Regions from separate parts of the Heyndrickxia sp. FSL W8-0423 genome, predicted to be linked through region 1. Evidence: riboswitches for the same ligand, from Rfam matches in the RefSeq annotation. Region 1 holds a riboswitch; the other holds the start of a gene.
What was found. A riboswitch is a leader RNA that binds a small molecule or an ion and turns the genes downstream of it on or off. The one in region 1 is predicted to bind preQ1.
Positions count from the first base shown of each region.

Region 2: another riboswitch for preQ1. It lies ahead of queF (preQ(1) synthase); the one in region 1 lies ahead of MKY81_RS08005 (QueT transporter family protein).

Region 1 covers NZ_JBBPBE010000001.1:1,588,093-1,591,755, forward strand. The annotation lists gene MKY81_RS07995 (GMC family oxidoreductase) at 1-194, shown strand, start outside; gene MKY81_RS08000 (hypothetical protein) at 1,019-1,153, opposite strand; gene MKY81_RS08005 (QueT transporter family protein) at 1,416-1,901, opposite strand; PreQ1 riboswitch class I at 1,910-1,954, opposite strand; gene MKY81_RS08010 (MGMT family protein) at 2,043-2,351, shown strand; gene MKY81_RS08015 (BglG family transcription antiterminator) at 2,578-3,663, shown strand, end outside.
Region 2 covers NZ_JBBPBE010000001.1:1,689,464-1,693,126, reverse strand. The annotation lists gene MKY81_RS08495 (hypothetical protein) at 1-203, opposite strand, end outside; gene MKY81_RS08490 (queuosine precursor transporter) at 416-1,057, opposite strand; gene queF (preQ(1) synthase) at 1,076-1,576, opposite strand; PreQ1 riboswitch class I at 1,697-1,743, opposite strand; gene MKY81_RS08480 (bifunctional cystathionine gamma-lyase/homocysteine desulfhydrase) at 1,809-2,945, opposite strand; gene MKY81_RS08475 (PLP-dependent cysteine synthase family protein) at 2,954-3,663, opposite strand, start outside.

The DNA of each region.
Region 1 (3,663 bases):
GTGCACATTTACACGGAACTTGTAGGGCTGGTTCAGATGAAAGTTCCTCAGTAGTCAATAAATTCGGTAGATTTCACTCATTAGATAATTTATATGTAGCTGACGGATCCTTTATGCCTTTTGCAGGTGGTGTAAATCCTACATTAACAATACAAGCTAATGCAATGAGAATTGCAGATAATATTATAATTTAATAGTGGTGTCAATCTAAGTATGTTTTTATTTAGTTTTGTATTTTTATGTATTTGGGATGAACCTTAGGTTAAGTCTATGTTTTATAACTTATGGGATATCGTAATATTGTATTTATACTAGGTGTTTAAACCTACTTAATACATCAAATCTAAATAATCTACCCATCATTTATTTGGATTTGTTGACGAGTAAGAGTAATGTTGGTTGTGGGTCATTTAGTAGGAAGTAAATCGTTTAAATTTCAGGTGCAAGTACCTTGAAAGAGTCGTTTTCGAATTTATTCCCTAATTTTGGACATAAGTTAAATTGTTATTTTCCCACTATTCTAAAATTACGTTACGGTTTAATAATACGAACAATATGGTTAACATGGTGGTTCTGCGGACATGATTCACCTAATAAGAAGCCAACTATTGACCACCTCCAAACATGTTTCAGCGTGTAGGGGGCAATCTGTTTAGTATAGCTCCACCGGTGCTGTTCTCGAAAAAGAGTACCTTCTGCTAAGTCTTTTAAAAAGCAAAAATCCCTTGCTTTTTGTCCGAAATCTGGGATTTTATTCTGGTTAAAGATTTTTAGTTCCCTATAAACCCCCTATAGTCACAACTGGCTAGTTGTTATTCGCTTATTTTTATCAGGTGTGATTTTTTAGGGATTGACCGAAAAAAAGATTCAAGAGGGATATGGGGATATTTGAAGAATAAACAGTTGGCAAATTAGGCACGTTTCTCCTTGTTACTCATGTAAATATACAAAGTTTATCGATTTCAGGATTAGAATTTGAGTGAGTTTCCTCTGCTGCTTTATCATTCAACCATTCCGATTACTTGCATTGGAGTTCTTCCATAGTGGTAGGGTGGGGAATGCTCATTGGAGCATTAGTATCAGCTTCATCCGTCCACCTTGGAAATTCAGCTAATTCTCTTTGTCGGTATTTCTTTACAGTATCATTTGCCATTTGTGGAAAGTTAACCCATTTTTGCTGAAATATGAATGTGCATTCTGGTACAATAAATACATATATTCATGAAAGGGGCATGGATGATGAGCAAAAATGCGTTTTTTCAAATCGAATATAAACATACACTTTCAAAAGAATATGTAGATGCCATCAGTCATGCCCTTTTACGTTTAACTGAGAGAAATTTTTTTCTTTCAGCACTGCCATTAAAGAAAAACCTTCTAGTCTTAATAAGGGCTCTAACAGTAATCGCTCTTATTTATACTTGTTTTTCAAAATGGACGCGTTTGTTTAAGAAATAAAAGATTGGTGCCCCGATAGCCATGACTACAAATTCACCGATTGCGGTAGTTAGCCAGGTAATAAGAAAAGGAAGGTCAAGGGCTAGCTGCAGCTCATAAGCAATGATAAACATTGTAAAGGTGAACACAATAGTATTAACAATCATACGTCCCCATATATTTTTAATAAAATATGATACCCCAATCGTAATCAATAATGCAATAATTGATTGCCCCACACCATAAATTAGATCAAAATTCGGCATTGGTGATAGAAAGAAGTTCGCAAGAATGACTCCTAAAACAATTCCAAAAAAGTATTTTTTATTAAAAACGATTAAGTGGTTAAACATTTCCGGAATCCGGAATTGAATCGCCTTGAATCCGATCGGCTGGATAACAAGGGAAATTACAAAATACAATGCGGCAATAATCGCATTTACAACGAGTGTTTTTACTTTCATATATTTTTCTCTCCTTAGTTTTTTATCGTGGGATGGTTACGAACCACGTCTTTCAAAAATATTCAAGCTATTATAGTATAATATATATTACAATCACGTCAATCATTACTGCAAAACTAGTAGAAAAAGGAAAAGATGCATATGACTCCATTTACTTCACAAGTCATTTCAATTATTCAACATATCCCCGAAGGTAAAGTCATGACTTACGGACAAATTGCGACATTAGCGGGAAGTCCGAGGGCAGCGAGACAAGTCGTCCGCATCCTTCACTCAATGAGTAAAAAGCACCGACTACCATGGCATCGTGTGGTAAATGCGAAAGGCCAAATTGGCTTTACGGATGATGAATATTTTCAAATACAAAAATTTTCTCTTGAAAATGAAGGAATTGAATTCGGCTTGAATGATCGGATTGATCTTGGAAAGTATCGGTTTCATCCGAAATAATTATCAAGATAAAACAATATGAAATGTTTCGACAGGGCCTGTGCAACGATATGTACTGCACAGGTTATTGCATGCTCAATTGCCTCCTCTTAAGTTATTTAAATTTATGAAAAAATAATAATACATCATCACGTTGCACATTTTCCCTGCAACAAATGGTTATGAAAGCGCAACCAATAGCTTGATAATTTCTGATAAACTAAAAATATGTTAGGGGGAATCAATTATGTATTTAGATGAAAGGAGTAATTCTTTATTAAAAGAGGTTATTGGTAACCCCGAAATATCAAATGCAAGACTTGAGGAAAAGTATCAATTATCTCGAAGGCAAATTAGTTATAGCTTTAAGAAAATCAATGACTGGTTACTGGAAAAAAATTTTCCGGCCATTAAACGAACAAATAGTGGGAAGTTTATTGTGAATCCGGTATTAATCGAATTGTTTACTGAAACGATTGAACCATCTAAACAAAAATATATTCCTTCGGAAAAAGAAAGAGCAGTTCTAATTCTATTAATGATTTTAAGCAGTAATGAGGAATTATCATTAATACATTTTACCTCCGTAATGGAAGTGAGCAAAAACACCATACTGCGGGATCTGAAATCGGCTCAAAATATAGTCGCTAAATATGATTTAACAATTGTTTATTCGAGAGTAAAAGGCTATGATCTTTCGGGAACTGAATGGAACAAAAGAAAACTTTTAGTAGATGTTTTACAATCCGTATTTAGTATTTATAATGGTGAATCCTATATTGAACAAATAATTGAAATACAAGGGAAAGAGATTCAAAGGCTGAAAGCACAAATGGAAGAGGTTGAAACGAGACTTCATTTGAAATTTAGTGATGAAAGAATGAAACTTCTCCCTTATGTTATTGCTATTATTTCAAAAAGAATAAATAGAGGTAAGCTCGTATCTAATCCTTACCATATTGATTATGAAGAGTTATCTGATACAAAGGAATTTGAAGCGGCTGAAATCCTCATTCAGGATGGGAAAGATATTCCAAAGGCTGAACGTTTATTTCTAACGTTGCAGTTGCTAACATCAAATGTATTATCGTCACAATTTTTAACAAAAAATGAATTGCCACAATTCATCCAAGCATTGAGAGATAGTTTAGATCTTTTTGAGAAAAAAGCAGTTATCGTTTTAAAAGATAAAGATGCATTACTGGAAAGATTAGTTTTGCACATGAAACCGGCATATTATCGAATTAAATATCATTTAACGACCAATTATTCGATGATTGAGAAATTTAGTGAAGAATTTGATGCAATCCATTATATTGTCAAAGATTCAATT
Region 2 (3,663 bases), 100 kb from region 1:
AATGAGGTTACGCGCTCAAAAATATAGCCGGATGCGGAAAAAAAGGTGATAAAAGATAACACTAATGTTGGATGTAAAAAACTGAGTGCCTCCCCGATTCCGTGGAAAATATCCCCAAACAGGATATAAAGAATCGTAAGACTCCCCGCAACAATTAGGAGAACTAAATAAATCGTTTCAATTGATGTTCCGAAAATGGTCATTCGCACCAAATCCTTTACGTGTAATTGTGAAAACGATGAATGATGATCACACCCTTCAAATTTTCTTTATGATTTATTTACGGATAAAAGATTAAGAAGGTTTCAAAAATATTTCAAAAAGTTTACGAGTGAAGAAAGTGTATGTAGACAAAACTCTTCGATGCAGAGAATGTCCTCTGCATCGACATACATCTATTGTACCATAATTTAGACTAGGACAAATATTCTATTTCTTTCGAAATGGAGTTTATTTTATTTTTCCGAATAATTTTTACCAATAAATAAACAAATGGTGTGGCAACTATGGAAGCAAGAAATTTAAATACGTATTGTGTAAAGACAAGTGTTGCTAATGCAGCAACAGGCATTGTGCCAAAAAAGGCGATTGAAATGAAAATCGTTGTATCCACTAATTGACTAAGCATAGTCGAGGCATTGTTTCGAAGCCAGAGCTTTTTCACTCCATGTTTTTGCTTCAGTTTATTAAAAACAAATACATCCAGATTCTGACTAACGGCGTAAGAAACAAGACTTGCGATAATGACCCGAAAGCTGCCGCTTAAAATTGTTCGATATTCTGTTTGATGCTCAAAAAATGGTGCAGACGGCAAATAAATCGTAATCGTAATAAAAATAATGGCGAGCATTTGTGTCATTAAGCCTGCCTTTACCGTTTTACGTCCCGCATCCTTTCCATACACTTCAACAATCGTATCCACAATCGGATACGTAAAAATGTAAATGATGACAGCAGCAGGCAACACTGCCCAATCACCAATGCTAAATAATTTTACCGCGACAATATTAGATAAAATTAATAAACCTACAAATATTCCATTTAAATATAACAGCATAGTCGCTTGATTCCTTCCTTATCGATTATCTACTGTTTCAGGATACATATCATGGTTCATCAGACGATATGCTGCCATATCCTCAAATTTAGTTCCCTTTTTTCCATAATTACAATACGGATCAATCGATATCCCGCCGCGTGGCGTAAATTTCCCCCAAACTTCAATATAACGCGGGTCTAGTAACTTGATAAGATCATTCATGATAATGTTTACACAATCCTCATGAAAATCCCCATGATTTCTGAAACTAAATAAATACAACTTTAAAGACTTACTTTCTACGATTTTTTTATCAGGGATGTAGCTGATATACATGGTTGCATAGTCGGGTTGGTGTGTGATTGGGCATAGTGAAGAGAACTCCGGACAATTAAATTTCACAAAATAATCACGATCCACATGCAAGTTATCAACCGATTCCAAGATTTGTGGAGCATATTCGAATGCATATTTCGTTCCTTGATTCCCTAGTAATGTTAAATCATTTAGTCCTTCTTCTTTTTTTCTTCCGGACATAAAAAAACCTCCTTTAAATGTTTCGTACATTTAAGAGAGGTTCACGTTTTTCATAGCTACTATAATAAATGGTCAAAAAGAAAAGCCATATCCTGATATGGACATGGCTTTAAATGACATGAATCCATAGTTTTTTATAGAGGGTTTCAGCTATGAACCTCTCCCGTATGTACGGGTATGAATTTGTACAATTTTTAGCATATAAAAAATGGTCATATCCGTCAATAGGCAATTATTTAGAATCTAGTGCCTGCCCTAAGTCTTCGATGAGATCCTCGATATCTTCAATCCCTACTGATATTCTTATTAATCCATCCTCAATTCCAAGCTCTAAACGACGCTCCCGAGGAATCGACGCATGTGTCATTAATGATGGGATCGAAATAAGACTTTCAACCGCACCAAGGCTTTCTGCTAATGTAAAATATTTTACATTTTTCAATACAGATAATGCTTTTTCTTGGCTTTCTACCGTAAAGGAAATCATTCCCCCAAACCCATCTGCTTGTGCGCGATGGATTTCATGACCAGGATGATCAGGTAAACCCGGGAAGAAGACTTTTTCCACTTTCGGATGCTCTTTAAGAAATTTCACGACATCCAACGTATTTTTTTCAATTTCCTCCATGCGAATTCCTAATGTTTTAATCCCACGAATTAATAACCAACTATCTTGCGGACCAAGAACACCGCCTGTTGAGTTTTGAATAAAATGAACATCCTCACCCAATTTTTCATCATTAACAACAACTAAACCAGCAACGACATCACTATGTCCGCCAAGATATTTCGTTGCACTATGAAGGACGATATCTGCACCTAAATCCAATGGATTTTGCCAGTAAGGAGTGCTAAAGGTATTGTCGACAATCAGTTTTAGTCCTTTCTCCTTTGCAATCTCATTCACCGCACGAATATCAGTAATTTTCAACAACGGATTTGTTGGCGTTTCAACGTAAATTGCCTTCGTATTTGGTTGGACGGCATTTTTCACTGCCTCTAAGTCACTTGTATCGACAAAAGTGACTTCAAGATTGAAACGATTTAATACCTTTGTCATCACACGGAACGTCCCGCCGTACACATCATCTGTTGCAATAATATGATCGCCTGATGAGAATAAATTCATCACAGCAGTAATCGCAGCCATCCCAGATCCGAAGGCAAAGCCGCGCGTTCCATTTTCAATATCTGCAATCAGTTTTTCCAATGATTCACGAGTTGGATTTCCCGTTCTTGAATATTCATATTTAAAATTCCCGACTCCCTCTTGTTTGTACGTACTTACTTGATAGATAGGAGTTGAAACAGCTCCTGTATATGGATCACGACTAATGCCGCCATGAATAAACTTTGTTTTTTTCTTCATCTTTTTTCTCACCTTTCATTGAATTGATAAATCCCGCTGCTTATATATCGTTCACTGCTATCTGGAAAAATGGTCACAATATTCGTGCCAGGTTTTGCTTGCCTTGCTTCTCTTAAGCATGCTTCTAAAGCAGCCCCCGAAGAACTCCCCACTAGAAGCCCCTCTTTTCGCGCAATCTCTGCTAGGCGAAAAAACGCATCCTCATCCGGGATCGTATGAATCTCATCGAAATACTCCCGATCAATAAATGGCGGCAAAAATTCCATTCCTATCCCTTCTGTCCGATGTGATCCAGACTCACCACCATTTAAAATGGAACCTTCTGGCTCAACAACAACTGTTTTAATATTAGGGAGTTTTTCTTTTAAAAAGCGGGAAGTTCCCATGAACGTACCACCGGAACCTGCACCCGCCACGAACACATCAATCTTCCCATCAAGAGCATCGTAAATCTCCGGTCCTAAACTTTCATAATACGTATCCGGATTCGCGAAATTTTGAAATTGTCCAGGGTAATAGGAATTAGGAATTTCTTTTAAAAGTTCCTTAGCCTTCTCAATTGCACCTTGCATTCCCAATTCTGTAGGCGTATTTACTACCGTTGCACCAAGTGCCCGCATGAGTGTTTGCTTTTCAATGCTAAACTTTTCTGGTGTAACGAAAATCGCCTTTACCCCAAACTTAATAGCAGCCAATGCTAGGCCGACCCCCGTATTAC